DNA from 3 places in the Nocardiopsis mangrovi genome. Region 2 is predicted to be linked to each of the others. Evidence: riboswitches for the same ligand, from Rfam matches in the RefSeq annotation. Region 2 holds a riboswitch; each other region holds the start of a gene.
What was found. Region 2 has a riboswitch for thiamine pyrophosphate ahead of thiD (bifunctional hydroxymethylpyrimidine kinase/phosphomethylpyrimidine kinase). Riboswitches for the same ligand answer to the same signal wherever they lie in the genome.
Positions count from the first base shown of each region.

Region 1 (9,777 bases), on a different contig from region 2:
TCGGCCAGGGGGCGGCCATCCTCATCGGCGACCTCTGCCTGGCCTGGAGCGACCAGATGTACGCGGCCAGCGAGCTGCCGCTGAAGGCGCTGCACGACGGCCGCGGCCCGTTCGACCGGATGCGCACCGAGGTCATGGCCGGGCAGTACCTCGACATGCTCGAACAGGTGCGCGGCGCCGAGAGCGTCGAGGCGTCGCTGCGCGTCATGCACTACAAGGCCGCCAAGTACACCGTCGAGCGCCCGCTGCACCTGGGCGCGGCCCTGGCCGGGCGCGCCGACGACCTCACCCCGGTCTACACCGCCTACGGCCTGCCGCTGGGCATCGCCTTCCAGCTGCGCGACGACGTTCTGGGGGTCTTCGGCGACCCCGAGCAGACGGGCAAGCCCGCAGGCGACGACCTGCGCGAGGGCAAGCGCACGCTGATCGTCGCCGAGACCCTGGAGCGCGCCCCCGCCGCCGACTCCGCCCGGTTCCGGCGCCTGCTGGGCGACCCCGGCCTCACCCCCGGCGACGTGGAGTGGATGCGCGGCGTCACCACCGAATGCGGCGCCCTGGCGGCCTGTGAGCGCCGGATCGACGACTATGTCGGCCAGGCCGCCGACGCCCTCGACAGCGACCTGATCGACGACGAGGCCCGCCGCTCCCTCGCCGACCTCATCGTCGCGGCCACCGCCCGCGAGCACTGACCCCGCGGAACGCCCGGGACGGCGGAGGCGGCGTCCTCCGGTGGAGCGGGCCGCCGCCGGGGCCGTCTCCTGCGGTGGTGGCGGAGGCGGTCGGCCATGCGGAGGAAGCGGGCTCCTCCCGCAAGCGGATGCCCGTGGCGCCGCCGTCCGCGACCCTGGGGGAAAGTCCGCTGAAGGACCCCACAGGAGCCCCCTTATGCAGCCCACCCGTACGCCACACCGAGGTCCCACCCGCGCGACGGAACGCGCGCTCGCCCCCGACCTCGCCCGCGGCTTCATGCTGTTGATGATCGCCCTGGCCAATACCCCGTACTACCTGTGGGGGACCGACCGGCCGTCGATGAGCCCGCACCCCGACGGCGGGTCGGCGCTGGACACGGCGGTGCAGTTCGTCATGACGGTGGCCGTCGACGGCCGCATCTACCCGATGTTCGCCTTCCTGTTCGGCTACGGGATCATGCGCACCTTCGACCGCCAGATCGCGGCCGGCGCCGATCCGCGGGGCGCCGCGGCGCTGCTGCGCCGCCGCCACCTGTGGCTGCTCGTGTTCGGGTTCGTCCACGCGGCCCTGCTGTGGATGGGCGACATCCTGGGCGCCTACGGGCTGGCCGGGCTGGTGATGTGCGGCCTGTTCCTGCGCCGCCGGGAGCGCACCATCCGCGTCTGGGCGGCGGTCCTCGCCGGGCTGGCGGCCCTGCTCGCCCTGGTCTCGGTGGCCGGGGGCGTCATCGCCGCGCAGGGCCCGGACGGTGCCGCCGGGGCGGTGGACGGCGGCGTCGCCGACCTCATGTTCGCCTCCTTCAGCGAGCCGACCGTCCTGGGCGCGGCGCTGGCCCGGCTGATGATGTGGCCGCTGACCAGCCTCGTCCAGGGCCTCGGCCTGATCGTGCCCGCGGCGATGCTGCTCGGCATGGCGGCGGGCCGGCGCCGCGTCCTGGAGCTCCCGGGGAGCAACCTGCGCCTCCTGGGCTGGACCGCCGTTCTGGGGATCTCGGCCGCCTGGCTGGTCGCGCTCCCCGGAGCGCTGAACCTGGTCGGGCTGCTGAACCTGAACGCCCCCGCTCTGGAGTCGCTGGACGGGGCCCGGTCCCTCGCCGGCCTGTTCGGCGGGCTGGGCTATGTCGCGCTGTTCGGGATCATCGGCCACCTGCTCGGCCGCCGCGAGCGCCAGGGCGTGGTCGTGGTCGCGGTCACCGCCGTCGGCAAGCGCTCCATGACCAGCTACCTCGCGCAGTCGGTGATCTGCTCGCCCGTGCTCGCCGCCTGGGGCCTGGGCCTCGGCGCCGCCATGCACAGCGCCTCGATGGCGCTGTTCGCGATCGCGGTGTGGCTGGTGACCGTGGCCGTCGCCTACGCGCTCGAACGCGCGGGCCGGCGCGGGCCCGCCGAGGTGCTGCTGCGCCGGCTCACCTACCGGCGCCCCGAACCCGCCGCGCCCGCACCGCCGTCCGCGCCGGCTCCCGCCGGGGCCGGCGCCCAGGACGCGGCGCGCTGACGGCGACCGCCCCGCGCGCCGGTGAGTGCGCGCGGGGCGCCATTGCCCGAAAATGGGACTCATGGGCAAGGATCAGGCAATAGCGCACACCGTCGGGATCACCGGGGCCACGGGCGCAGTCGGCGGGCGCGTGGCGGCCCGGCTGGCGCGGCGCGGCGTGCGCCAGCGGCTGATCGTCCGCGACCTCAACCGCGCCCCGGAGCTCGCGTCGGCCAGCGCGGCGATGGCCGCCTACGAGGACCCCGCTGCCTTCCGGCGGGCGGTGCGCGGCACCGACACCCTGCTGCTGGTCTCGGCCATCGAGGCCGCCGACCGGATCGACCAGCACATCAGCGCGGTCGACGCCGCGGTGGCGGCGGGCGTGAGCCGGATCGTCTACCTGTCCTTCCTCTCCGCCGCGCCGGCCGCCACGTTCACCTTCGCCCGCGACCACTTCTACACCGAGGCCCACATCCGCTCCACGGGCGTGGAGCACACCTTCCTGCGGCCGAGCCTCTACCTGGACCTGCTGCCCGACTGGGCCGACGAGCACGGCGTGATCCGCGGCCCGGCCGGGCAGGGCCGGATCGCGTGGGTGTCGCGCGACGACGTCGCCGACGCGGCGGTCGCCGTGCTGCTCGGGCAACAGGAGCACGACGGACGCACCTACGACCTGACCGGGCCCGAGGCCGTCAGCCTGGGAGAGACCGTGGAACGGCTGTCCACGCTCACCGGGAAGGTCGTCCGCTACGTCCCGGAGACCTGGGACGAGGCGCTGGAGTCGCGCCGGCCGTCGGGCGCCCCGGAGTGGGCCGTCGAGGGCTGGGCCAGTTCCTACGCCGCCATCGCCGCGGGCGAGATGGACGTCGTCTCCCCCGCTGTCCCCGATCTGACCGGCCACCCCGCCCAGACGATCGAGGGCTACCTGCGCAAGCACCCCAGCGCGCTGAGCCGCATCAACCCCTGAACCCCGAGCGGGCGGCGACGGCCCGATCCGGACCGCGGCGGCCGGTTCCGTGCGCGGCGTCCGCCGCCGCTGCGGGCAAGGCGCCGCGCCCGCTCTGTCGAAATGGGGCTCAGACCGCGGCCCGCAGGCGCCGGGTGAACGCGGCGGCCGCGGCGCGGGGGTCGGGGGCCTCGGTGATGGCGCGCACGACGACCACGCGGCGCGCGCCGGCGTCCAGGACCCGGTCCAGGTTGTCCAGGTCGATGCCGCCGATGGCGAACCACGGGCGCCCGCCCGGCAGCTCCGCGGCCGTCCGGACCAGCGGCAGCCCGGCCGCGGGGCGGCCGGGCTTGGTCGGCGTGGCCCAGGTGGGGCCGACGCAGTAGTAGTCCACTCCGTCCTCGGCCGCCGACGCGGCGGCCGAGGCGGCGTTGTTGTTGGACCGGCCGATCAGCGGGCCGTCGCCGATGATCTCGCGGGCGAAGGGCACGGGCAGGTCCCGCTGGCCCAGGTGGAGCACGTCGGCGCCGGCGGCGCGGGCGATGTCGGCCCGGTCGTTGACCGCCAGCAGCGCGCCGTGGCGTTCGCAGGCTTCGCGCACGGTCGCGAGCGCCGCCAGCTCCTCCCGCGCCTCCAGCGACTTGTCGCGGAGCTGCACGATGTCGACGCCGCCCGCCAGGGCGGCGTCGAGGAAGGACGCGAGGTCGCCCCGTTCGCGGCGGGCGTCGGTGCACAGGTACAGGCGGGCATCGGCCAGGCGGCGGCGCGGGCTCGTGTTCACCCGCCCCAGGCTAGTGCGCGCCCGTTCCCGCGCCCGAGGCGGGCCCGGCAGCGGTGGGGCGGGCCGTCAGAACGCCATGGCCTGGGCGCGGCGGCGGACCTCGGTGCCGCGGTTGGCGATCAGCGCTTCGATGGGCGCCCCCGGGAGGGTGTCGTCCGGAGTGAACATCCAGGTCAGCGCCTCGTCGGTGGCGAATCCGCAGTCGGCGAGGAGCGTGAGGGTCCCCGGCAGGCCCTTGACGATGTCGCCGCCGGCGATGAAGGCCGCGGGGACCACGGTCTCGCCCTTGCGGCGGACCCCCAGCAGCTTGTGGTCGCCGATGTACTGCTTCACCCGGTTCGGGCTGATGTTCAGCGCCTTCGCCGCTTCCTTCAGGGTCAACCAGTCGCCGACCAGGGAATCGATGGTGTGGTCGTTCTCTGTCACGCAGCCAATGTCCCACAGTTCCGGGTGCGCCAAACCAGGCCCTCCGGCCTTATCGCTTCCGGCGTAGCGGGCCCGTCGCGGGAGGGCGGTCGCCCGGCGCCGGAGGCGGGGCCCTAGGATTGGCCGCGAGCAACGATCCCCGCGGGAGCCGGTGGGACCGGCTGAGAGGGAGGCGGCGAGCCTCCGACCGCAAGAACCTGATCCGGGTCATACCGGCGAAGGGAGTGGCAGCGGAGCCGTGCGCACGACACCCCCGTCCCCGTTCTCACCACCGTCCCCGTCCCCTCCGGCGCCTCCCGCGCCCGGCCCCTGCGAAGTCCTCGTCGTGGGCGCGGGCGTGATCGGGCTCGCCGTCGCCTGGCGGGCGGCCCGGCGCGGCCTGCACGTCACCGTCGTCGCCCCCGATTCGACCCCGGGCGCCGCGTCCGGGGTCGCGGCGGGCATGCTGACCCCGGCCGGCGAGGCCGTGTTCGGCGAGGAGGCGCTGATGCGGTTCGGCGCGCTCTCGCGCGACCGCTATCCCGCGTTCGTCGAGGAGCTGGAGCGCGACTCCGGCCTGCACGCGGGCTACCGGACCGGCGGCACCCTCCAGGTCGCCTACGACACCGACGACCTCGCCCGGCTGAGCGAGCTCGCGGAGCTCCAGGCCCGCCTGGGGCTGGCCGCCGAACGGCTGACGGGCCGCGCGTGCCGCAGGCTGGAGCCGATGCTCGCCCCGTCGGTGCGCGGCGGCGTCCTGGCCCCCGACGACCACTCCGTCGACCCCCGCCTGCTCACCGCCGCCCTGGCGGCCGCGGCCCGGCGGCGCGGCGCCCAGCGCGTCCGCGACCGGGCGGCGAGCCTGCTCACCTCCCGCGGCCGGGCCGCCGGCGTGCTCCTCGCCGGCGGCGGCGAGCTGCTCGCCGACCAGGTCGTCCTGGCGGCGGGGGTGTGGACGCCGGAGATCGGCGGGCTGCCCGACGGCGCCGTCCCGCCGCTGCGCCCGGTCAAGGGCCAGCTGCTGCGGCTGCGCACGCCCTCCGGTGCCGCGCCCGTCGTCACGCGCACCGTACGCGGCCTGGTCCGGGGCGCCCCCGTCTACCTGGTCCCCCGCGACAGCGGAGAGGTGGTCGTGGGCGCCACCCAGGAGGAGATGGGCGCCGACCTGCGGCCGACCGCGGGCGGGATGTGGGAGCTGCTGCGCGACGCCCACACCCTGGTCCCCGGGGTCGAGGAGCTGGAGGTCGCCGAGATCTGCGTCGGGCTGCGCCCCGGCTCGCCCGGCAACGCACCGCTGCTGGGCCCCACCGGGCTCCCGGGCCTGCACCTCGCCGTGGGCCACCACCGGCACGGCGTCCTGTTCGCCCCCGCCACCGGCGACGCGCTGGCCGACGTGCTGGCGGGCGGGGGCCTGCCCGGCTACGCCCGGCTCTTCGCCGCCGACGGCGGCCCCGATGGAAGCGAGGCACGCACGTGAACGTGATCATCAACGGGCGGCCCACCCCGGTGGCGCCCCGCAGCACCGTGGCCGACATCGTCGGCTCCCTCACCGATGCCCAGGGGGGCGTGGCGGCCGCGGTCAACGACGAGGTCGTCCCCCGCGCGGCCTGGCCGCGCACCCTCGTCGCCGAGAACGACCGTGTGGACGTCCTGACCGCCGTCCAGGGAGGCTGACCATGACCACCGACATCGGCGACCCGGCCGCCGCACCGGCGTCCCGCCCCGCCGCCGACCCGCTCGTCATCGCCGGGAGCGAGTTCTCCTCGCGGCTCATCACCGGAACCGGCGGGGCGCCGTCGATGCGCGTCCTGGAGGACGCGCTGATCGCCTCGGGCACCGAGCTGACCACCGTGGCGCTGCGCCGGGTCTCCCCCGGCGCGCAGGGCTCGGTCTGGGACGTGCTGCGGCGCAACGGCATCCGCCCGCTGCCCAACACCGCCGGGTGCTTCACCGCCGCCGAGGCGCTCCGCACCGCCCGCCTGGCCCGCGAGGCGCTGGAGACCGACTGGATCAAGCTGGAGGTCGTGGCCGACGAGCGCACCCTGCTGCCCGACCCGGTGGAGCTGCTGGACGCCGCCGAGCTCCTGGTCGACGACGGTTTCACGGTGCTCCCCTACACCAACGACGACCCGGTGCTCGCGCGCCGGCTCGAACAGGTGGGCTGCGCCGCCGTCATGCCGCTGGGCGCGCCGATCGGGTCGGGTCTGGGCATCCGCAACCCGCACAACATCGAGCTGATCGTGGAGGAGGCCGGCGTCCCGGTGATCATCGACGCCGGGATCGGCACCGCCAGCGAGGCGGCGCTCGCCATGGAGCTGGGGTGCGACGCCGTCATGCTGGCGACCGCGGTCACCCGCGCCCAGGACCCCGTGCTCATGGCCGCCGCCATGCGCGACGCGGTCGCCGCGGGGCGCGCCGCGCGGCGCGCGGGCCGTATCCCGGTGCGCCGGTATGCCCACGCATCGTCACCATCGGTGGAGTGACGCGGCGGGACATCACCGCAGTTCACATTGGGTTCGGCCGCCGCGCGCCGGGCGCGGACCGGCGTGGGGGCCGCTCCCCCATTACACTCGGCGGCGTGGACATGACGACTGCGGACTCACTCGTCGGTGCGACCCTCGACCATCGCTACTTCATCGAGGGGCGCATCGCGAGCGGCGGCATGGCGACCGTTTACGTCGCCCACGACCTGCGACTGGACCGCCGGGTGGCGTGCAAGGTGATGCACGCGTCCCTGGCCGAGGACCCCACGTTCGTGCGCCGCTTCATCAACGAGGCGCACTCCGTCGCCCGGCTCTCCCACCCCAATGTGGTGCAGGTGTACGACCAGGGCACCGACCAGGGCCACGTGTACCTCGCCATGGAGTACGTGCCCGGCCGCACCCTGCGCGACCTCCTCAGCGAGCGCGGGCGCCTGGCGCCGCACGCGGCCCTGAAGATCATGGCGCCGGTGCTGGCCGCGCTGGGCGCCGCGCACCGCGCGGGCATGGTGCACCGCGACGTCAAGCCCGAGAACGTCCTGCTCACCGCGGACGGGCAGGTGAAGGTCGCCGACTTCGGGCTGGCCCGGCTGGTGGAGTCCGCGCAGCAGGCCATGACCAAGACCGGCACGCTCATGGGCACCGCCGCCTATCTGGCGCCCGAGCAGATCGAGCGCGGCACCGCCGACGCGCGCACCGACGTGTACGCGGCCGGCATCATGCTCTACGAGCTGATCACCGGCGAGCAGCCGCACACCGGCGAGACCCCCATCGCCGTCGCCTACCAGCACGTCAACGTCGACGTCCCGCGGCCCTCGACCGTCGTGCCGGGCATCGGCCCCGCGGTCGACGTCCTGGTCACCAAGGCCACCGAGCGCGATCCGCGGTACCGCCCCGGCGACGCCGCCCAGTACCTCGCCGGGATGTCCGAGGTCATGAAGGACATGCCGGACGACGGCGGCGCGGCCGCCGCGACCGCGCCCCGCGTGGACGCGCAGGCCCCGGCCGCTCCGGCCGGCGGCAACGCCACCCTCGTGGTCGACCTCGACGACATCGCCGAGCCGGAGCGGCGCGCCGACGACCGCCCCTTGGAGCGCAAGCACCTCCTCGTCCTCGCCGGCGGCGCCATGGCGGTGGCGGTGCTCGTCTTCGGCTGGTGGCTGCTGATCGGGCGCTTCGAGACCGTCCCCGACGTGATCGGGCTGGACGAGGAGACCGCGGCCGACGTGCTGGCCGACAGCGGGCTGCGCATGGAGGTCGACGACCGGGGGATCTTCAGCGACGCCGCCGACGAGGGGGAGGTCGCCGGAGCCGACCCCGAGGTCGACGACCGCATCGAGCCCGACGGAACCGTCACCGTCTTCCTGTCGCGGGGACCGCAGACCATCGCGATGCCCGAGGTGGTCGGCCTCAGCGCCGACGACGCCCGCGACACCCTGGAGGGCGCCGGGTTCTCCGACATCGAACTGGAGGAGGCGTCCTCGGAGGACGAACCGGTCGGCGCGGTGGTCTCCTCCGACCCCGAGCCGGGGAGCGACGCCGACCGCGCCGCATCGGTCACCCTCACGCTCAGCACCGGCTTCGGCGCGCCCGACGTCGAGGGCCGAACGGAGGAGGAGGCGACCCAGGCGCTGCGCGACAGGGGCCTGGGCGTCGACATCGCCCAGGAGCCCAGCGACGACGTCGAGGCCGGCCGGGTCATCTCGCAGGATCCGGGCCCGGGCGGCAACGTCGGCCGCGGCGACGCCGTCACACTGACCGTCTCCTCGGGCCCCGACCGCATCGAGGTGCCCGACGTCACCGGCCTGTCGGTGGCGGCCGCGCAGGAGCGGCTGGAGGAGCTGGGCCTGACCGTGACGGTCACCGCACCGCTGGGCGGCGACCGCGTCGCGGGCTTCAGCCCGCAGGGCGAGGTCGAGAGCGGCACGGAGGTCGAGCTGTTCGTGACCCCGTTCGGCAACGGCGACGACCGAGGGAACGGGAACAACGGGAACGGGAACAACGGCAACGGCAACGGCAACGGCCGGGGCGACGATGACTGACCCCGCCGGCGGGGCCGGCGGCGCGATCCGGGTCATGGTGGTCGACGACCACCCGATGTGGCGCGACGCCGTCGCCCGCGACCTCGCCGAGGCCGGGCTGGAGGTGGTGGCCACCGCCGGCGACGGCCGCAAGGCCGTGGCCGTCGCACCGGCCGCGCGCCCCACGGTGGCCGTGGTCGACCTCCAGCTGCCCGACATGAGCGGCGTCGAGGTGACCCGGCGGCTGCTGGCGCTGCCCGGTCGCCCCCCGCGCGTCCTCATCCTGTCCGCCAGCGGCGAGCACGGCGACGTGCTGGACGCGGTGAAGGCGGGCGCGACCGGCTACCTGGTGAAGTCCGCGGGCCGCGACGAACTGCTCGACGCGGTGCGCAGCGTGCACGGGGGCGACGCCGTCTTCACCCCGGGGCTGGCCGGGCTGGTGCTGGGCGAGTTCCGGCGGCTCGCGTCCGCGCCCTCCCCCGCGGCGGCCCCGGCCGCCCCCGCCCTCACCCCGCGCGAGACCGAGGTGCTGCGCCTGGTCGCCAAAGGGCTGGGCTACAAGCAGATCGCCGCGAGGCTGACCCTCTCCCACCGCACCGTGCAGAACCACGTGCAGAACACGCTCAGCAAGCTCCAGCTGCACAACCGGGTCGAGCTGGTGCGCTACGCCATCGACCAGGGCCTGGACGACTGAGCGTCCGGCGCCGCCAAGGGCGCGCCGCGGCGCCGTCCCCCTCCCGGCCGGGCGCCGCCGCTCACTCCAGGCCGGCCCAGCCCTTGGACCGCTCCACCGCGACCCGCCAGCGGCGGTGGGCGGCGTCGTCGCGGTGCCGCGGCTCGAAGCGCCGGTCGAGCTTCCAGGTGTGCGCCAGGTCGTCCGTGGAGCCCCACACACCGGTCCCCAGCCCGGCCAGGAACGCGGCGCCCAGCGCCGTGGTCTCCTGGATCTGGGGGCGGGCCACGCTCACCCCGAGCTGGTCG
Region 1 covers NZ_JBHSFQ010000004.1:180,142-189,918, forward strand. The annotation lists gene ACFO4E_RS06555 (polyprenyl synthetase family protein) at 1-689, shown strand, start outside; gene ACFO4E_RS06560 (DUF418 domain-containing protein) at 886-2,184, shown strand; gene ACFO4E_RS06565 (NAD(P)H-binding protein) at 2,246-3,130, shown strand; gene thiE (thiamine phosphate synthase) at 3,240-3,890, opposite strand; gene ACFO4E_RS06575 (Rv2175c family DNA-binding protein) at 3,957-4,316, opposite strand; TPP riboswitch at 4,448-4,557, shown strand; gene thiO (glycine oxidase ThiO) at 4,642-5,772, shown strand; gene thiS (sulfur carrier protein ThiS) at 5,769-5,969, shown strand; gene ACFO4E_RS06590 (thiazole synthase) at 5,972-6,778, shown strand; gene pknB (Stk1 family PASTA domain-containing Ser/Thr kinase) at 6,874-8,817, shown strand; gene ACFO4E_RS06600 (response regulator) at 8,810-9,490, shown strand; gene glpK (glycerol kinase GlpK) at 9,552-9,777, opposite strand, start outside.
Region 1: linked by a shared signal. The riboswitch ahead of thiO (glycine oxidase ThiO) and the one ahead of thiD (bifunctional hydroxymethylpyrimidine kinase/phosphomethylpyrimidine kinase) in region 2 are both predicted to bind thiamine pyrophosphate.

Region 2 (9,777 bases):
GCTGGGCGCCGCCGCCGTCGTACTCGCGGTCCTCTGCGCCGTCGTCCTCGCCGTGCCCGCCACGCGCGACGGCGTGGTCGACGCCTGGTGCCGGACCACGGGCGCCGGGTGCCCCGATTCCGGCCCGCCCGGCCCGCGGCCCGGAGACCCCGACTGGCGCCTGCGGCTCGATCCCGAAGCCGCCGCCACGTGGGGCCACTACGCCGCGCTGGGCGACTCCTACTCCTCAGGCGACGGCGCCGACGACTACGCGGCCGAGACCGCCGTCACCGGCGGGTGCTGGCGGTCGGCCAACGCCTACCCCGAGACGGTCGCCGCGGCCTACGACTTCGCGGGGGAACTCGGGTTCTACGCGTGCAGCAGCCAGCGGGGCCACGCGATGCTCGACGAACTGGGCTCGACCGACTCCCAGATCGACCGGGTGACCGAGCACACCTCGCTGGTCACCATCGGCATCGGCGGCAACGACCTCGGCTTCACCTCGGTCCTGCGCACCTGCATGGTCCGGCTGCCGCTGGTGGACACCACCGCGTGCAAGGACCAGGAGTCCGACATCGAGCGCCGGATGCGGCTGTTCGACGCCACCTTCACCGACCTGGTCGGCGAGATCCGCGACCGCGCCCCCGATGCCCGCATGCTGGTGGTGGGCTACCCGCGGCTGTTCCCGGCCGATCCCGACGGCATGTACTACACGCTCAACGCCAATGACCAGGAGTGGTTGAACGACACCCTGGAGCGGTTCAACGGGCAGGTGTCCGACGCCGTCGACGAGGCCGACGCCGAGATCACCGAGGACGGCGAGGTGGGCAGCGTCGAATACGTCGACGTCTTCACCGCGCTCAACGGGCACGAGGTCGGCACGGAGGAGGCGTGGCTCAACGGCGTCCTGCTGCGCGACCTCACCAGCGGGGTCTCGATCGACCGGAGCACCTTCCACCCCACCGCGGCGGGGCAGGACGCCCTCGCGGAGCGCGTGCGTGCGCAGATCGACGCCGGCCCCGACCGCCGGCTCTACGCCACCCGCTCCACCGTCGACAACGCGAGTCCCGACGTCCTCGCCGCCGAGATCGACTGACCTCCCGCGCCCCGGCAGGGGCCGCGCCGGAGGCGGACCGTCCCCGTGGCGGCCCACAGCGGGCCGAGGGGGAGCGCGCCCCCGGGACGGAGGGGTTCCTCCGCCCCGGGAAGCCGGTCAGGCGCGTTCCGCCCGGAGTTCGGCCAGGACCGCGCCGAGCTGGTCCAGGCCCCAGTTGAGGTCGTCCTCGGAGATGATCAGCGGCGGCGACAGCCGGATCGTGGACCCGTGGGTGTCCTTGACCAGCACGCCCCGGGCGAGGAGCCGCTCGCACAGCTCCCGTCCCCCGGCGAGGGACTCGTCGACGTCGATGCCCGCCCACAGCCCGATGCTGCGGGCGGCCACCACGCCGTTGCCGACGTACTCCTTGAGGCGGGTCCGCAGCACCTCGCCGAGCCGGCGGGCGTTCTCCAGGTACGGGCCGTCCTTGAGCATCCGCACCACGGTCCGGCCCATGGCGCCGGCGAGGGGGTTGCCGCCGAACGTGCTGCCGTGCTGCCCGGGCCGGATGACGTCGAGCACGTCGGCGTCGGCGACCACGGCGGAGACCGGAAGGATCCCGCCGCCCAGCGCCTTGCCGAACAGGTACACGTCGGGGACGACCCCGGTGTGCTCGCAGGCCCGCACCGTGCCCGTGCGGCCCAGCCCCGACTGCACCTCGTCGGCGATGAACAGCACCCGTTGCTCGTCGCAGATCTCGCGCACCCGCGGCAGGTAGTCGGGCGGCGGCACGATGACCCCCGCCTCGCCCTGGACGGGTTCGATGAGGACCGCGGCCGTGGTGGCGTCGATCGCGTCGGCGACGGCCACCGCGTCCCCGTAGGGCACGACGCGGAACCCCGGGGTGTAGGGCCCGAACCCGCCATAGGCGTCGGGGTCTTCGGAGAAGGAGATGATGGTGGTGGTGCGGCCGTGGAAGTTGCCTCCCGCGACCACGATCGTGGCCTGGCCGTCGGGGACCCCCTTGACGTCGTAGGCCCAGCGCCGGGCGAGTTTGATCCCGGTCTCGACCGCCTCGGCGCCCGTGTTCATGGGCAGCACCTGCTCCTTGCCGACCAGGTCGGCGAGAGAGGTGACGAACGGCGCGAACTGGTCGTTGTAGAAGGCGCGGCTGGTCAGCGTGATGCGGTCCAGCTGGTGGTGGGCAGCCGCGAGCAGGTCGGGGTTGCGGTGGCCGAAGTTCATCGCCGAGTAGCCGGCCAGGCAGTCGAGGAGGCGGCGCCCCTCGACGTCGGTGACCCAGGCCCCGTCGCCTTCGGCGATCACGACGGGCAGCGGGTTGTAGTTGTGTGCCGAGTGGGTGTCGGCGAGTCCGATGTGCTCGGAGGTGGAGATGGCGGGTCCGGCGGGATCGCCGCCGTCGCGCCGGCCCAGACCGCGGGTGTCGCTCATCCAGGTTCCCTTCGATCGCCCTTGATCGTCGTCGATCAGTGGATACCCGCTCGGATCACGCACAAAGCGCCCGCTCGGGCGGCCTCCAGCAGGAGAACAGACGGCACCCGGGGGTCGCAAGGGTGGCCGGCCATGACCCGCCGAGCGGCGGGCTTGGCGGTTTCCGCCCTTGTCGGCGTCCCCGCGATGGGGCTAGGGGGTCGAAAGCGGCGGGGCGGGCGTGAGAGATTGGGGGCACGCCAAGGCGCGGGGTGCCGGAAACGGCTGAGAACACACCCGTCGAACCTGATCTAGCTCGTACTAGCGAAGGAACGCCCGTGAGCAGTCACAACATCTTGTCCATCGCCGGCAGCGACCCCAGCGGCGGCGCGGGGGTCCAGGCCGATCTCAAGACGTTCTCCGCCCTCGGCGGATACGGCATGACGGTCATCACCGCCCTGACCGCCCAGTCGACCACCGGGGTGGCCGGTGTGCAGGAGGTCCCCGCCGACTTCGTGGCCCTCCAGCTCGACACGCTGCTCGCCGACGCCCGGGTCGACGCGGTCAAGATCGGCATGCTGGCCACCCCGGAGGTGATCGGCGCCGTCGCCAAGGCCATCGACACCCACCGGCTCCCCCATGTGGTCCTGGACCCGGTGATGGTGGCCAAGAGCGGCGACCGGCTGCTGGCGGCCGAGGCGATCGACGTGGTCCGCTCCGAGCTGCTGCCGCGCGCCGACCTGGTCACCCCCAACCTGCCCGAGGCCGCCGCGCTCTTGGGCGAGGACGAGGCGGGCGACCTCGACGCGATGCGCGCTCAGGCCGGCCGGCTGCTGGACCTGGGCGCGCGGCGGGTGCTGCTCAAAGGCGGCCACCTCGGCGGGGACACCAGCACCGACCTGCTCGTGGCGGCGGACGCGGCCCCGCAGGTGTTCACGGCCGAGCGCGTCGCCACCCGCAACACCCACGGCACGGGCTGCACGCTGTCGTCGGCGATCGCCGCCCTGCGCCCGCAGCGGCCCGGCTTCGACGCCGCCGTACGCGACGCCAAAACCTACCTGACCGCCGCGCTGCGGCACGCCGACGCCCTCGACGCCGGGCACGGGACCGGGCCGGTCCACCACTTCCACGCCTGGTGGCCCACCGGGGCGCGCGGGTGAACACGACCGGGGCACCGGCCGGCGCCGGCCGGTGCGTCGCGCTCGCGGCGGCCGGGCGGGACGGGGAGTCGCGCCCCCGGAGAGCGCGGGGTCGCGCCGGCTCCGCCGCCCCGCCGGCGACGCGTCAGGAGTCGGCGGGCTCCTCCGGAGCCTGGGCGAGAGCGAGGGCGCTGAGTGCCGCTGCGGCCTGGGCGGGGTCGGCGCCGCGGCCGACCGCGATGCCCAGCAGGTAGGCCGTGAGCGGCGCCGCCGGGCGGGCCACCGAGTGGGCGGCGTCCTTGGCGAGGTCGAGGATCAGCTTGACGTCGGAGGGGTCGAGCCGCTCGGGGAGTTCGAGTTCGGCGGAGGCGAGCTTCGCCCATTCGACGAGGGTCATGGAGTGCTCCGTAGGTCGTCGTGGCCGGAAGGGACCGGGCGCCGCCGGTGAGCCGTACGCTACGCGGCCGGCGGCGGCCGCCCTGCTCCCGGGGACCCCTTGCGCGGCGGGGCCCGGTGGTCAGCGATCCTACGGTCCGGACCGGCGGGCCGCCCCGCCGGCGGCGGGTCCTCGCCCCCGCGTGGCAGCGGCGGGGCGCCTGCCGATACTGTTGCGCGACAGGGGAGCGGGACCGGCCCTTCCGCGATGACCGGTGCCGCTTCTCCTCCCCCCCGTGACCCGGCGCGGGCCCGCTGCCTGCTACGCGGCGGGGGATCCGGCCTGTGCTCCGGTGCCGAGATCGGCGAGGATCTCGTCGAGGCGGTCGAGGTGCGCGCGGATCCACGACAGTGCGAGGGGGTCGTCGGCGGCCAAGGACTCGTGGCGCTGGTCGGCGGTCTCGCCGTAGAGCAGGCTCGTGGCGACGCGCATCCGCAGGGCCCTGGCGGACTCCCCGAACTCCGCCGCCGGTAACACGCCCATCCCGTAGCTCTTCAGGAGCAGGCCGGTGAGCGCGCGGCCCGTGGTGACCCCGTGGACGGCGGCCAGGCGCTCCCGGTGCGGCTCGAAGTCGGGGTAGAGGTAGAACGCCGCCTGCGGTGCGGCGAGCGTCGCCCCGGCCGCCGCGAACCGGCCCGCGACCGCCCGTGCGACCAGGCCGTGCAGCCGGCGGCTGCGGGCGATGTGCGCGGTGAGTTCGGCGGGTTCGGCGAAGGCGAGCGCTCCGGCCTGCTGCACGGGGCCGGCCGGGCTGGACCAGATCTCGCTGGCGACCCCGAGCAGGTCGGCGCGCAGCCGCCGGCCGGTCTCGCCCTCGGGGAGCCGGGCGACGCCCAGCCGCCAGCCGCCCAGCGCCAGGTTCTTGCTGAGCCCGGTGGTGATGACGGTCCGCTCCGGCGCGAACCCGGCGGCGCTGTGCACGGTGGTCGTGAGGTCGTGCACGAGGTCGCGGTAGATCTCATCGGAGATGATGAACAGGTCGAGCTCGCGGGCGACCTCGGCCACGCGCCGCACGGTCGCCTCGGACGCCACCGTCCCCGTGGGGTTGTCGGGCGTGGTGAGGATGACGGAGCGGACGTCGCGCCCGCGTGCGCGGGCGCGGGTGACGGCCGCGGCGAGCTGATCGGGGCGCGGCACCCCGCCCTCACCGGGCGGCGTGGCGACCTTGATCGCGCGGTGGCCGGCGAGCTGGGCCTGCGCGGCGTAGCTGACCCAGCTGGGGGCGGCGATGGCGACGTCGCCGCCGATGCTCAGCAGCAGGCTGTAGAGGAGCGGCTTGCTGCCCGGACCGGCGACCACGAGGTCGGGATCGGTGGGCAGGCCCCGGCGCGTCCAGTACCCGGCGGCGGCCTCGCGCAGCTCCGGGCTTCCCGCCACCGGCCCGTAGGCGTTCCTGTCACCCCCCGCGGACAGGGCCTCGCGCATCGCGGGGTGCACGGGCAGACCGGCCTCGCCGAACCCCAGCGGCAGGACGCGCACGCCACGGCGGCGCTGCTCGGTCAGTGCCTCGTTGACAGCCAGGGTCGCGGACACGGTGACAGGCATGAGTTGATCAACTCCGGAAGCATCCAAGAAGAACGTGCAGGCCAGCGGGCTTGTCGCCGACCTTTCACCTTCACCCTGCCCAGTTCGCCCCATAAGTACAAGCGAGTCTTTGCGATGGAAGGCATAAGCTGTTCTTATGCTTGATCTCCGCCGTTTGCAGATCCTCAAGGAGTTCGCCGACCAGGGCACGATCGCGGCCACCGCCAAAGCCCTCGGCTACACGCCTTCCGCGGTCTCGCAGCAGCTGTCCGCGCTCGAGCGCGAGGCGGGGATCGCGCTCCTCGACCGCACCGCCCGCAGCGCGGAGCTGACCGACGGCGGGCGGCTGCTCGCGGTGCACGCCGACCAGATCCTGGCCATGGTCGAGGCCGCCGAATCCGTGCTGGCCGCCCAGTCCGGCGTCGCGCTGGGCCGGGTCACCGTCGCGGCGTTCCCGACCGCCGCGGTGGCGTTCGCGCCGCTGCTGGCCCAGAGCCTGCGCGCGCACGAGGGGATGCAGCTGGTCCTGCGCCAGACCATGGAGGGCACCGGCAGCCGCCAGGTCGGCACCGGTGAGGCCGACATCGCCCTCGTCGACGACTGGTCGGGACGGCGGCCCGACAGCGGGGCCGGCAAGCTGCGCCACTTCCACCTGCTGCACGACCCCATGGTCCTCGCGGTCCCCGCCGACCACCCGCTGGCCGACCCGAACCGCCCGGTCGACCTGCACGGGCTGCGGGACGAGGCGTGGATCGCGGCGCCGCACGGCGAGCCGTCCCGGGCCGCCACCGACCGCCTGCTCGACGATGTCGGCGGCGCACCCGCGGCCGCCTGGGAGTTCGAGGGGCCGGGCACCATCCTGAGCCTGGTCGCGCGGGGGATCGGGATCGCCGCGGTGCCCGCTCTGGCCCTGACCGCCGGCGCGCCCGGCCTCGCCTTCCGGCGGCTGCCGCACGGGGTCCCGGCGCGCGAGATCTACGCCTTGGTCCGGGCGACCAGCATCCGGCGGCCGGCGATCACGGTGACACTGCGCGCTCTGGACGCGGCGGCGGCCGAGGTGCGAAGCACATTGGGCGACACGCTGCGGCGGGCCGCCGACGGCGCCGTCGACCCCGGTTAGCCGGGGTCGGCGAGCGGGGCGCGCCGCCGCAGACGGCCGAGCTTGCGGCGCATGCGCCGCGCGACGTGCTGATGGCGGTCGCGGTCGTCACGGGCGTCGAACCACTGCGCGCAGAGCTGGAGCCGTTCGTGCCGCAGAGCGGCCAACTCGGCCTCCAGGGTCTGAACGCGCCGGTCGAGTTCGGAGTGCGCCTCACGGTGCGCCATCGCCGAGGCGGCGAACCGCTCGGCCTCCGACTCGGCATGCCTGAGCCGCGCCACGACGCTGTCCGCGTATGCCGCCGCCCTCGTCCGTCCTGTTCCCACGAACCACACACCGGGCGTCTATCCGCCGCATCTCAGGTATCACCCACCCATGGCGCAAAGGATCCGGAAAATGCGGCGTATCCGGCACCGGTCAGGCGGCCGCCACGGGGTACCTGCGCCGTGCCGCCGGGGTACCCGGTGCGGGGCTGCGGCGCGGGACGCCCGTGAGGCGCGCCGGCCGCACCTCGGCGTAGATCTCCTCGAACCGGTCGAGGGAGCGGCGGTGGTCGTGCGTCAGCGCCATACGCCGGCTGGCCTCGCCCATCGCGGCGCGGCGCTGCTCTCCGGCGCCCAGTACGTCGAGCAGCCGGGCGGTCAGCTCCGCGACGTCGCCCGGCCGGAACAGGTAGCCGTTGACCCCCTGCTCGACCAGGTGCGGCAGCGCCATCGCGTCGGCCGCCACGACCGGCAGCCCGGTCGACATCGCCTCCAGCGTCGCGATGCTCTGGAGCTCGGCCACGCCGGCGATGGCGAACAGGTCCGCGGCGACGTAGGCGAGGGGCAGGTCCTCGTCGGGCACGAACCCGAGGAAGTGGACGCGGTCGGCGACCCCGAGGCTCGCGGCGAGCGCGCGCAGCTCCCCCTCGCGCTGCCCCGTGCCGACCAGCGCCAGTTGGAGGTCGCGGTGGTTGAGCACGCGCGGCAGCGCGCGGACGATCTCGTCGATCCGCTTCTCCTCGTCGAGCCGCCCCACGAACACGATGGTCTCGCGGTCGGGCAGGCCGAACCGGGCGCGCGCCTTGGAGCGCTCGGCGCCGCGCGGGTGGAACCGGTCCAGGTCGATGCCGCAGGAGACCGCTTCGACCGGCCGCCCGAACCCCTTGCCGGCCAGCAGGTCGGCCGCCCTCTGGGTGGGCGTGGTGACGTAGTCGGCCTCGTGGGCCACCCGCACCATGTCGCGCCACGCGAGGCCGCCCACCATGTCGTGCAGCGGGGCCGGGATGTGCGCGTGGGCGAACAGGTTGTCCGGCATGAAGTGGTTGGTGAGGACCACGGGCGTGCCGGAGAGCCTGCCGCACCGGACGACCGCCCGGTTGATGGTGAAGTGGCTCTGGGCGTGGACGACGTGCGGGGCCAGGCGCGAGATCAGCCGCTCCAGGTGCCCGTGGACGCCCAGCGGGAGGGTCGTGCGCATCGACGGGTGCACCAGCACCGGGACGGAGCGCAACCGGTGCAGGGTGACCCCGTCGGCGTACTCGATCCCGGGGTCGCCGGTGGCCGAGGCGCACACGACGTGCACGTCGTGGCCGCGCGCCGCGAGCCCGCCGGCGAGCCGGTGGGTGAAGTAGGCGGCGCCGTTGACATCGGGCGGGTAGGTGTCGGCCCCGATGAGGACGCGGAGCCGGGTGTCATCGCCGGGGTTCGCTCGGGTGGTGCGGTGGAGGGCTCGTTGATTCCCTGGGGTCATCTCGGTTCTCCTGACCTGTTCTCGACGGGGACGGCGGTGTCGGGGCGGCACCGGGCCGCCGCGTGGCTTCGGGGTTGCGGTCCTTGGCACGGGCGAGAACCGCGGTGCCGGCGATGGCGAGCGCCGCGGATCCGGTCGCGAGGACCTGGTCGATCGGGGTGGCCGGCAGCCCTTCGCCGAGCATCAGGGCGCCGATCCCCGCTCCGGTGATGGGGTCGACGATCAGCAGGGTCGCGTAGGCGGCGGCGAAGTGGCCGGTCCGGTAGGCGTTCTGCTGGAGCAGGCCGCCGAAGACGGCGATGCCCAGAGCGAGCACGGTCAGCCAGCTCACCACCGCAGCGGGCGAGGTCACCGCGTGGGAGGCGACCACTCGCGCCAGGGCGGAGGTGGTACCGAGCGCGGCGCCGCCCACCATGGCCAGCAGCAGAGCGCGCGGCCCCGCCGCGATCCAGTGCGCCGCGACGTAGACGATCCCCCCGGCGGCGGCGACACTGCCGACGAGCGCCAACGCCGTGGGCAACGGCATCTGCGGGACGACCGAGGTGTGCGGGAAGAGCAGCAGCACCCCGAGGAGCCCGATCATGACGCACAGCCCGGCCGCGATCTGACTGGGCCGTACGCGCCTGCGGTTGAACACGGCCGACAGCACGATCGCGAACACCAGGCCGGTGACGCCGATGGGCTGGACGACGGTCAGCGGCGCCCCGCTGAGCGCGACCAGGTGCAGGGTCACCCCGGCGCCGGCCGCCAGTGTCCCGAGCAGCCAGCGCGGCCGCCGCACCAGGTGCAGGAGGAAGCCCACGCGGGCGACGCTGCGGCCGGGGGCGCGCACGGCGTCGCGCTCCTGCATGGCCGACCCCAGCGCGAGGAAGAACGCTCCCGCCAGCGCCATGAAGACCGATATCAGCAGCATCGCGACGCCTCTCCTCCGGCCCGGCAGGCCCTTTCCCGTCCCTCCGGCACGGCTTCCCCTCCCCTGTTCGCGCCGACGCCATCACCGCACCGCCTCTACGCTGAACGCTACGGAGGCCACCGAGGAGTGGCGATACCGTCACCACCCCGTTCCGGGTGGTGCCAGCCCCACTCCCCCGCGACCTCTCCGATTGCGCTACTACCCGGAGCCCCTACCCCAATGCCCGCGGTCTCGCGCACGCCGCCCTTCTCGGGGCGGCACGCCGCCCCCTGTTCAAACGGTAGATAACACAAGCCTGCCGGGCGTCCCTCAAATGGCGGAGAGGACAGGGAAACATTTCGCCAAAAGTCATCCGTACGGGGCGTATCGGCGTTTCGCCGCGGCATCAGGGCCGGTCGGCCCGGTGCTCCGGGCGATCTCGTGCGGCCCGGGGCCCGACCGGCCCGGCGCCGGCGGCCGGACCCGGCGCCGTCCAGGGGTTCGCGC
Region 2 covers NZ_JBHSFQ010000002.1:123,483-133,259, reverse strand. The annotation lists gene ACFO4E_RS02570 (SGNH/GDSL hydrolase family protein) at 1-1,075, shown strand, start outside; gene rocD (ornithine--oxo-acid transaminase) at 1,193-2,467, opposite strand; TPP riboswitch at 2,705-2,796, shown strand; gene thiD (bifunctional hydroxymethylpyrimidine kinase/phosphomethylpyrimidine kinase) at 2,785-3,606, shown strand; gene ACFO4E_RS02555 (DUF6457 domain-containing protein) at 3,731-3,982, opposite strand; gene ACFO4E_RS02550 (pyridoxal phosphate-dependent aminotransferase) at 4,283-5,566, opposite strand; gene ACFO4E_RS02545 (LysR family transcriptional regulator) at 5,703-6,665, shown strand; gene ACFO4E_RS02540 (hypothetical protein) at 6,662-6,925, opposite strand; gene ACFO4E_RS02535 (glycosyltransferase) at 7,062-8,378, opposite strand; gene ACFO4E_RS02530 (DMT family transporter) at 8,320-9,291, opposite strand.

Region 3 (9,777 bases), on a different contig from region 2:
CCATCGCCCTGCCCCTGATCCTGGTGGGCCTGCGCACCGCCGCCATCCAGGTGGTCGCCACCGCCACGATCGCCGCCTATGTCGGCATCGGCGGCCTGGGCCGCTACATCGTCGACGGCCAGTCACGCAGGGAGATCGAGATGATCTTGGGCGGATCCCTGCTCGTGGTGGCGCTGGCGCTCATCGTCACCGGCCTGTTCGCGCTGCTGCGCCGCGTCGCCGTGGCGAAGGGCCTGCGCGTCCGGCCCGCCGCCACCCCCTGATCCCGGGACGCCGCGGCCGGTCCGCGGACGTCCGCCGAAACCCCACGATGGAAACAGAAGAAGGTACGTCATGCGCATAGCGACGCGGTTGGCGGTCGCCGGAGTCCCCCTGATGCTGGCGGCCACCGCCTGCGCCGGGGGAGACGACCCCTACGCCGGGGGCGGCGGGGGCGGCGGCACCGACGGCGCGGTCGTCGTCGGCTCCGCCAACTTCCCCGAGAGCATCCTGCTGGCCGAGATCTACGCCCAGGCCCTGGAGGCCGAGGGCGTGACCGTGGAGAAGCAGCTCGACATCGGCAGCCGCGAGGTCTACTACGACCAGATCGAGTCGGGCAACCTGTCGGTGTTCCCCGAGTACAACGGCGGCATCCTGTTCTACCTCGACCCCGACGCCGTCTCCGGCGACACCGAGGCCACCAACGCCGCGATCGAGGAGGCCCTGCCCGAAGGGCTGGAGATCCTCGACTCCGCCGCGGCCGAGAGCAAGGACTCGGTGACGGTCACCCGCGAGACCGCCGAGGCGGAAGGTCTGGAGACCATCGCCGACCTGGCCGAGGCCGCCCCGGAGATGGCACTGGGCGCCCCCGCCGAGTTCGAGACCCGCGCCCAGGGCGTTCCCGGGCTGGCCGAGACCTACGGGGTGGAGTTCGGCGAGTTCACGCCCCTGGAGGGCAACCTGCTCGTCCAGGCGCTCGCCGACGGCGACGTGCAGGCCGCCAACCTGTTCACCACGAACGCCGCCTTCACCTCCGGCGACTACGTCGCGCTGGAGGACCCGGAGAACGTGTTCGGCTCGCAGAACGTGACGCCGCTGATCCACGGCGGATCGGTCGACGAGACCGCGCGGGCCGCGCTCAACGCGGTCTCGGCGGAACTCACCACCGAGCAGCTGACCGAGCTGGACCAGCGGGTGGAGGTGGACCACGAAGAGGCCGACGACGTGGCCGCCGACTGGTTGAGCCAGGCCGGGCTGGCCTGAGCAGGAGCCGGCGTGCAGGGGCGGACCCCGGAGCAAGTGGGGTCCGCCCCTGCACGACCCGGGCCGTGGGGTACCCGGTGGGGACGCTAAACGGTTCCCTATCGATGGGGCCTGAAAGCCGTCGGGAGATGGGGCGCGAGGGCCCTCAGTGAGCCGTCACAGGATCAGGGCCAGAACGAGTCCGACCGCCAGGATCCCGAGCACCGTATAGAAGCCGTCCATGGGTCCTATTGGACTGCCTCCCGGCCCCGCGGCGGCACTAGCCCCAAGGTCAAGGTTGGGCTCACCACCGGACCGGTAGGACTTACTTCTCTATAGCTTTTGCCTCATGCGAGGGAGCGGTATCTTCCCCCGTACCTGATCAGGGGCGACGGGTCGGCCTCCGGTCCGGCGACCTGGGGCAGCGACTCCACCGATGCCAGGTAGACCACGTGGTCGCCGCCCTCCACGCGGGCCGTCACCCGGCATTCCAGGGCGGCGAGCGCGGTGTCCAGGACCAGGGCGCCCGTGTGCTCCCCCCGATGGTGTGCCTCCCCGGCCAGCAGCAGCCGCGCGCTGGGGCGGCCCTCGGCCGCGAACCGCCCGGCCAGCGCGCGGTGGCCCGATCCCAGGACGTTCACCGCGAACCGCCCCGCCAGCTCGATCGCCTCGGCCAGGTAGCTCGTGGACAGCACGCCGAGCATCACCATGGGCGGATCGGCCGACACCGAGGTGAAGGCGGTCGCCGTGCTCCCGATGTCATCGCGGCCCTCGCGCACCGTCACCACGGTCACGCCGGTGGCGAACCGGGACATGGTCTCGGTGAACTCCCCGGGGTTCATCCGATCTCCCAGCTCCCGGGCATGGCGAGCGGCCCCGCCGCCGGCAGCCCCAGGCGCGCGGAGATCTCGGCCAGCGACCCCCACGCGTCCAGCCGCCCCTGCGGCGCCGCCGCCCGGTCCTCGCTGGACTCCGCGGGGATCAGCCGCTCCAGCGGGCCCGCGCTCGGGTAGGGGCGCAGCGCGGCGCCGGGCATCCCGGCCTTCTCCCGGGCCAGGCGCACCGCGGTCTCCAGCCCGCCCAGTTCGTCGACGAGCCCGCGGTCGCGGGCGTCGCGCCCCGTCCACACCCGGCCGCGGGCGACCTCGTGGACCTGCTCGGGGGTCATGCCGCGCGCCTCGGCGACCTTGCCGGTGAAGTCGCGGTAGATGCTGTCGAGCATCGCGTTGATCCGCTCCCACTCGGAGTCGGAGAAGCCCCGGTCGGTGCCGAACATCCCGGCGTGGGCGGCGCCGTCGATGGAGTCGGTGGCGACCCCCAGCCGGTCCATGAGCCCGGTCAGCACGGGTTTGGCGGTGTAGACGCCGATGGAGCCGGTGAGGGTGCCGGGCTGGGCCACGATGAGGTCGCCGCCGAGGGCGATGTAGTAGCCGCCGGACCCCGCGAAGTCGCCCATGGACACGATCACGGGGGTCCCGGCGTCGCGGGTCAGGGCGACCTCGCGGCGGATGATGTCGGAGGCCACCGCGGAGCCGCCGCGGCTGTCGACGCGGAACACCACGGCCTTGACGGTGTCGTCCTCGCGGGCGGCGCGGAAGGCCGCCGTCACGGTGTCGGACCCCATGGTGGCGCCGCCGCCCAGCGGTGAGCGCCGGCTGCGGCCGGTGGCGATGACGCCGATCCCCGAGATGAGGCCGATGTGGTCGCGGCTGCGCGCGGTGGAGACCCGGGAGGCCACCGCGTGGCGGTGGTGGTAGCGGGTGACGTACTGCAGGCGCGCCGACGCGCCGGGGCGCGCGCCGTCGCCGAACCTGCCGAGCAGGTCGGCGTAGACCTCGTCGCGGTAGGCGAGCCGGTCCACCAATCCCGTTTCGAGCGCCTCGCCGGCCAGCAGCGGGCCGCGGTCGGTCAGTTCGCGCACGCGCTCGGGGGTCAGCCCGCGGCCCTCGGCGATCCCCTCGACCACCTGCTCGCCCAGCGACTCCACGATGCGCCCGGCCGCCTCGCGGTGGGCGTCGGTGTAGCCGGTCTCGGTGAACACGTTGACCGCGTTCTTGTACTCGTGGCGGGCGCCCGCCTGGTACTCCACCCCGAGCTTGTCGATGGCCGAGCGGAAGAACGTGGTGTGCATGCCCAGCCCGGTCAGCCCCACCAGCCCGGTGGGCAGCAGCGCGATCTCCTCGAAGGCGGTCGCGAGGTAGTAGGGGACCGTCCCGGGACCGAAGTCGCCGAACGACTCGCTCCAGGCCACGGTCGGCTTCCCGGCGGCGCGGAACGCCACCACCGCCGCGCGCAGCTCCTGCACGCGGGCGAACCCCAGCGGCCTGCCGTCGATCCGCGCCGCCAGCGCCACCACGCGCGGGTCGTGCGCGCCGCGCCGGATGCCCTCGATGAGGTCCGACAGCCGCTGGTGGCGGCGGGCCAGGAGCTGGCCGAGGGGGTCGGCCGGCGCCTCGTCCGAGAGCCCTTCGGTGAGGTCGATTTCGAGGACCAGCGGCGCGCTGCGCCGTCGGCGGGCCTTGGACACGGGATCGAGCAGCTTCGCGACATCCACCATGCCCTTCAGGCTAATGGCTGGCGCGCAACGGGGGCGTGGCGCGCGCAGGCGCATTCGCCCGCTATCGTCGGTGAGGTCACGCAGGACTCAGAAGGGAATCTGATGCCCGGGACGTCCGGTCGAGTGCGGTTCAACCGGGGCCGGTCCGGCCCCGCAACGGCGGCGGCCGCAGCGGTCGCGCTGCTCGCGGCCGGGTGCGGCTCCGCGGACTCCGGGGGCGGCGACGCCCCCGCCCTCGACGCGCGCTACAGCGAGGTCGTGCCCGCGGCGCAGCCGCCCGCTCCCGACGGGTTCTCCCCGGCCGAGGTCGAGGGCGTGAAGATCAACGCACCCGAGGACTGGAACATCGACAGCACCGGCGGCCGGCTGTGCATGCGCCCGCCGGAGCAGGACAGCTGCGGGTACGGGTCCGTTCAGGTGCTGCCGCACGTGGCGAAGAACGACGAGAACAAGTGGCCCAAGCGCGGCGACGCCTTCAACGACGCCGAAGCCGGCTGGGCCTCGGCGCCCGGCGAGTGCCGCAGCGCGGCCACGGCCGAGGGCGGGACGCCGGTCACCGGCGCCGAGATCGTGTCGCCGCCCAACGACCTCACCGAGCACGCCGACGGCCTCAAGTCCCACCACCGGGTGTGGGAGGTCACGTGCGAGAACGACGACACCTTCGAGGTGCGGCTGTGGTTCCTGCCCGACAGTGACGTCGCCGTCTATGTGTGGTCGGTCGACTCCCGGTACGCGGCGGTCTACGACGAGGTCGCCGCCTCCATGGACATCTCCGACTACAAGAAGTAGCGGGCGGGGCCCGGGGCCGGTGTCAGGCTCCGGTGGAGTGCCGCGTTCTGCGGCACGTCGGACAGGACGTGTCCGGGATGGGGTTCTCGGTGCCGCAGCAGCCGCAGTACCAGCTGTCGGTGCGGCGCCGGCCCAGCAGTACGTCGTCGAGCAGCACCCAGTCGACCCTGGCCTCGAACCGGGAGTTGAAGCGCCGCGGCAGCGGTGCGCCGCAGCTCCAGCAGTCCTCCAGGAAGTTCCGGTCGGCGTTGACCGTCACCTGGCATTCGGGGCAGAACGCGAACCACAGCAGCGCGTGGCCGTCGCTCCCGGCGGGCACGGCCACACGCACCCCGTACATGAACCTGCCTCGCTCTACGTTGTTCATGGTGACCGAGCGTAGAGGCGTGCAGGTCACGGCGTACGAGGCTTTCCCCAAGGCACCCGGAATGCGGGTTACGGCCGGGCCGCGGCGCCCTCCCGGCCGGTCTCCGGCTCCGGCGCGGCCGCGACCGCCGTCGGGACGACGGCCCACCAGGTGACGCAGCGCAGCATCCACTCCACCGGTCCGTGCCGGAAGCGGCGCAGCCAGAGCGTGCTCGCCAGCCACTGGGAGGCGAGGATGGCGGCGGATATCGCGAACAGGGCGCCCCACTGGTAGCGGTCGGCGAAGCCGAACGCCCACCCCGCGGCCAGGAGCAGCAGCGTGGCCGTGAGGTAGTTGGTCAGCGCCATGCGGCCCAGCGGCGCGAAGACCGCCTCCAGCCCGGTGCGCAGCGGTGTCCGCATGAGCAGGCACAGGCCGGTCGTGTAGACGCCCGCCAGCAGCAGCCCGGCGATCGCGCTCGCGTGGGAGAACCCGCTGCTCATGAGGTCGGTGCTCTGCCAGCCGAGGGCCGCCGCGGCCCCCACCGCCAGGACCCCGAACACGATCGCCACCTGCCCGGTGCGGTCGGCGAGGGCCTGCGGGACGCGGTAGCGGACGGCGGCCAGGCCCAGCAGCAGCATGCCGGGGATGAGCGCCAACCCGCCGGTGAACACCGTGACCCCCAGCACGGTCGCCGCGCCGGCGCCGGCCAGGATCAGCGGCCGCGGCAGGTAGCTGGCGGGCAGCAGGACCAGCAGTCCCAGCACGCCGTAGGGCGCCAGCGCCTCGCCCGGGTGCAGGGTGGCGTGCACGACGCCCAGCAGGAGCAGCGCCGCGAGCCGGCGCGCCAGCACCAGCCGGGGCCGGGCGCCGCGGGCCGCGGCGGAGCCCAGGAGCAGGGCGAACCCGATACCGAACAGGAACGCGAAGATCGGGAAGAACCGCTCGTTCACCAGCAGGAGCAGCGCCGTCTCGGCGAGATGGCGCTCCCGGTCCGGATCGAACGGCACGTTGTAGCCCATGTGGGTGACCGGCCCGAAATTGGCCAGCAGGATCCCGCACAGCGCGAACCCGCGGACCACGTCGAGCACGTCGATGCGGGACCCGCCGCCACCCGGCCGCGGCGACCGGCCCGCCTCGGGATCCGAGGGCGAGGCCGTCCACGCGGGCGGCCGTTTCCAGATGTGCTTCACGGGGGGCTCCGTACGTCGTCGGGGGCGACTGATGTGCAGCGCGACGCTACCGGGGCGGGGCGGGGTCGGGGATCGTCCGCTCGGCGGAATCCGGCCGGCCGTTTTCTCCGACGTTCGTCGGGGGCGGTGATACCAACGTCGAATCGGGCGCGCCGGTGGTGCGGCCGTACCGGCCCTCAGCCGGCAGGCAGCCGGAACCAGTAGAAGCCGTGGCCGGGCAGCGTCATCCGGTAGGGCGGCGTGCCGATGGCGGGGAAGCGCACCCCGCCCATGCACTCGACGGGGGCGACGCCGTCGAACCGGCCCAGGTCCAGCGCCGCCGGCTGGGGGAACCGCGAGAGGTTGTTGACGCACAGCATGCGGTCGTCGCCGTGCTCGCGCAGGAACGCGAACACGCCGGGGTTGCCGGTGTCGAGTTCGCTGAACGCGCCGGTCCCGAACACCGGGTGCCGCTTGCGGATCCGGATCATGTCGCGGGTCCAGTTCAGCAGCGATCCGGGGTGGTCGCGCTGGGCCTCGACGTTGAGCGCCTGGTAGCCGTGGATCGGGTCCATGATCAGCGGCAGGTACAGCCGGGCGGGGTCGCCGTGGGAGAAGCCGGCGTTGCGGCCGGCGGTCCACTGCATCGGCGTTCGTACGGAGTCGCGGTCGCCCAGCCAGATGTTGTCGCCCATGCCGATCTCGTCGCCGTAGTAGAGGACGGGGGAGCCCGGCAGCGACAGCAGCAGCGCGGTGAACAGCTCGATCTGGTTCCTGTTGTTGTCGAGCAGGGGCGCGAGCCGGCGGCGGATGCCCACGTTGGCGCGCATGCGCGGGTCCTTCGCGTACTCGGCGTACATGTAGTCGCGCTCGTCGTCCGTGACCATCTCCAGGGTCAGCTCGTCGTGGTTGCGCAGGAAGATGGCCCACTGGCAGCCCCGCGGGATCTCGGGGGTCTGCTCCAGGATCTCGGAGATGGGGCGCCGCTGCTCGCGGCTGACGGCCATGAACATCCGGGGCATGAGCGGGAAGTGGAAGTTCATATGGCATTCGTCGCCGCCGGACGCGAAGTCCCCGAAGTAGTCGACGACGTCGGCCGGCCACTGGTTGGCCTCGCTCAGCAGCACCCGGTCGGGGTAGAGGCGGTCGACCTCGGCGCGCACGCGCTTGAGGAAGTCGTGCGTCTCCCGGAGGTTCTCGCAGTTGGTGCCCTCGCGTTCGAAGAGGTAGGGCACCGCGTCGAGGCGGAATCCGTCGATGCCGAGGTCCAGCCAGAAGCGCAGCACCTCCAGGATGGCGTCCTGCACGTCGGGGTTCTCGAAGTTCAGGTCGGGCTGGTGGGCGAAGAACCGGTGCCAGTAGTACTGGCCGCGGCGCTCGTCGTAGGTCCAGTTGGAGGGCTCGGTGTCGACGAAGATGACGCGGGCGTCGTTGTAGCGGTCGGCGGAGTCCGACCACACGTAGAAGTCGCCGTAGGGGCCGGAGGGGTCCTCCCGTGACGCCGCGAACCACGGGTGCCGGTCGCTGGTGTGGTTCATGACCAGGTCGGTGATGACCCGGATCCCGCGCCGGTGGGCCTGCTCGACGAGGTCGACGAAGTCGGCGATGTGCCCGAACTCCGGGAGGATGCTCAGGTAGTCGGCGATGTCGTAGCCGCCGTCGCGCAGGGGGGATTCGTACAGCGGCAGCAGCCAGACGCAGTCGATCCCGAGCCATTCGAGGTAGTCGAGCTTGTCGATCAGCCCGCGCAGATCGCCGGTGCCGTCGCCGTTGGAGTCGTGGAACCCGCGGGTGAGCACCTCGTAGAAGACCGCGCTCTTGTACCAGTGGGGGTCGCGCGGGGCGGCCGAGGTGAAGGTGTCGGGCACGGCCGCCGGGTCCGCGCGGCCGGCGGCCCGTACCGGCTCGTGTGTGGCCACGGGGCATCCCCGCCTCTCGGTGCCGCGCCCGACCACGGGTGTCCGCGCGGGCTGGACGGATACGACACGTTCGCTACCCACGCTCCTGGCGGATGTGCCGTGCGCCGGCGGTGTCGGCGCCGGCGATCGGTGTGATCATCGTCACGTGAACGGCCGGCGGGCGGCCGGGAGCGGGGGTGCGCTTGACCCGGCGCCCGGCGCAACGGTCATAATGGGTGAAACCGACAGGGGAGCGCTACGGCGCTGAGAGTGCGGTCGCCGACCGCAGACCCTCACACACCTGATCTGGGTCATGCCAGCGAAGGAAGTCGTGGACCCGCCACCGGACCGTCCCCGGCGTGCACGCACGCCGCCGGACACCGGCCGGCGCTCTTGGCCTGGGCCCTCCGTTTCGCGACGCGAAGGGACACCCATTGAGTGACACCGCATCCGGCCCCGGCACCGGGACCCCCGCACCGGACCGGCCGCGCTACCGCACGGTGGACATCGTCGTCGCCGCGGTCCTGGGCGTCGCCTGCGGCGTGATCTTCTGGTTCTGGGGCATGCTCTGGGCCGCCACCGAACCCCTCTTCCTGTTCTTCCCGCCCGCACAGGCCGTCCTCTACGGGGTGTGGCTGCTTCCGGGCGTGCTGGGCGGGCTGATCATCCGCCGGCCCGGGGCGGCCGTGCTCACCTCGACCGCCGCCGCCGTCGTCTCGATGCTGCTGGGCACCCAGTGGGGCGTCGCGGTCGTCCTCGCCGGCTTCACCCAGGGGCTGCTGCCCGAACTCGTCTTCGCCGCCGGCCGCTACCGCCGCTGGGGCATGGTCACGGCGGTCCTCGCCGGCGCCGCGGCCGGGATCTCCCCGGCCATCTGGGACAACATCCGCTACTACCCCGAGCTGCCGCTGTCCTTCCAGGTGCCCTACGGGGTCATCGTCGTCCTCAGCGCCGCGCTCGTCGCCGGCGTCGGCGGGCGGCTGCTGACCACGGCGCTGGCCAAGGCCGGCGCGCTGACCCCCTTCCCGTCGGCCCAGGGGTGACGTCCCCCGAAGGCGCGCGCGTCGATCTGTCGGACTGGGGGTGGCGGCACGCGGGCCGCGGCGGATGGGCGCTGCGCGGCGTCGACCTCACCATCGAACCCGGCGAACGGGTCCTGCTGCTGGGCGCGTCCGGCGCGGGCAAGAGCACGCTGCTGCACGCCATGGCCGGGCTCACCGGCGAGAGCGGCGCCATCACCGGCGACACCGAGGGGAGCCTGCTCGTCGACGGGGCGCCGCCCGGCGGCGGGCGCGGCGGGATCGGGCTCGTCGGGCAGGACCCCGAGACCCAGCTCGTCATGGCGCGCGCGGGTGACGACGTCGCCTTCGGCCTGGAGAACCTCGGCGTGGCACGCGAGGACATCTGGCCGCGCGTGCACACCGCCCTCTCCGGGGTCGGCTTCCCCTACGGCGTCGGCCGCCCCACCGCGGCCCTTTCGGGCGGGGAGAAGCAGCGCCTGGTGGTGGCCGGGGCCCTCGCCATGCGCCCCCGCCTGCTGCTGCTGGACGAACCCACCGCCAACCTCGACCCCGAGGGCGCGGCGCTGGTCCGCGCGCTGCTCGCGGACCTGGCCGCCACGACCGAGGCCACCATGGTCCTGGTCGAGCACCGGGTCGCCGACGTCGTGGGCGGCGCCTCGGCGGCGACCGCCCTGGTGGACCGGGTCGTCGTGGTGGAACAGGGCGGCGGGGTGATCGCCGACGGCGCCCCGTGCGCGGTCTTCGCCGAACACGGCGAGCGCCTGGCCCGGCG
Region 3 covers NZ_JBHSFQ010000011.1:131,138-140,914, reverse strand. The annotation lists gene ACFO4E_RS13710 (ABC transporter permease) at 1-263, shown strand, start outside; gene ACFO4E_RS13705 (ABC transporter substrate-binding protein) at 334-1,242, shown strand; gene ACFO4E_RS13700 (flavin reductase family protein) at 1,569-2,063, opposite strand; gene sppA (signal peptide peptidase SppA) at 2,060-3,778, opposite strand; gene ACFO4E_RS13690 (hypothetical protein) at 3,881-4,567, shown strand; gene ACFO4E_RS13685 (hypothetical protein) at 4,590-4,934, opposite strand; gene ACFO4E_RS13680 (DUF418 domain-containing protein) at 5,003-6,106, opposite strand; gene treS (maltose alpha-D-glucosyltransferase) at 6,283-8,004, opposite strand; TPP riboswitch at 8,221-8,328, shown strand; gene ACFO4E_RS13670 (ECF transporter S component) at 8,418-9,026, shown strand; gene ACFO4E_RS13665 (ABC transporter ATP-binding protein) at 9,023-9,777, shown strand, end outside.
Region 3: linked by a shared signal. The riboswitch ahead of ACFO4E_RS13670 (ECF transporter S component) and the one ahead of thiD (bifunctional hydroxymethylpyrimidine kinase/phosphomethylpyrimidine kinase) in region 2 are both predicted to bind thiamine pyrophosphate.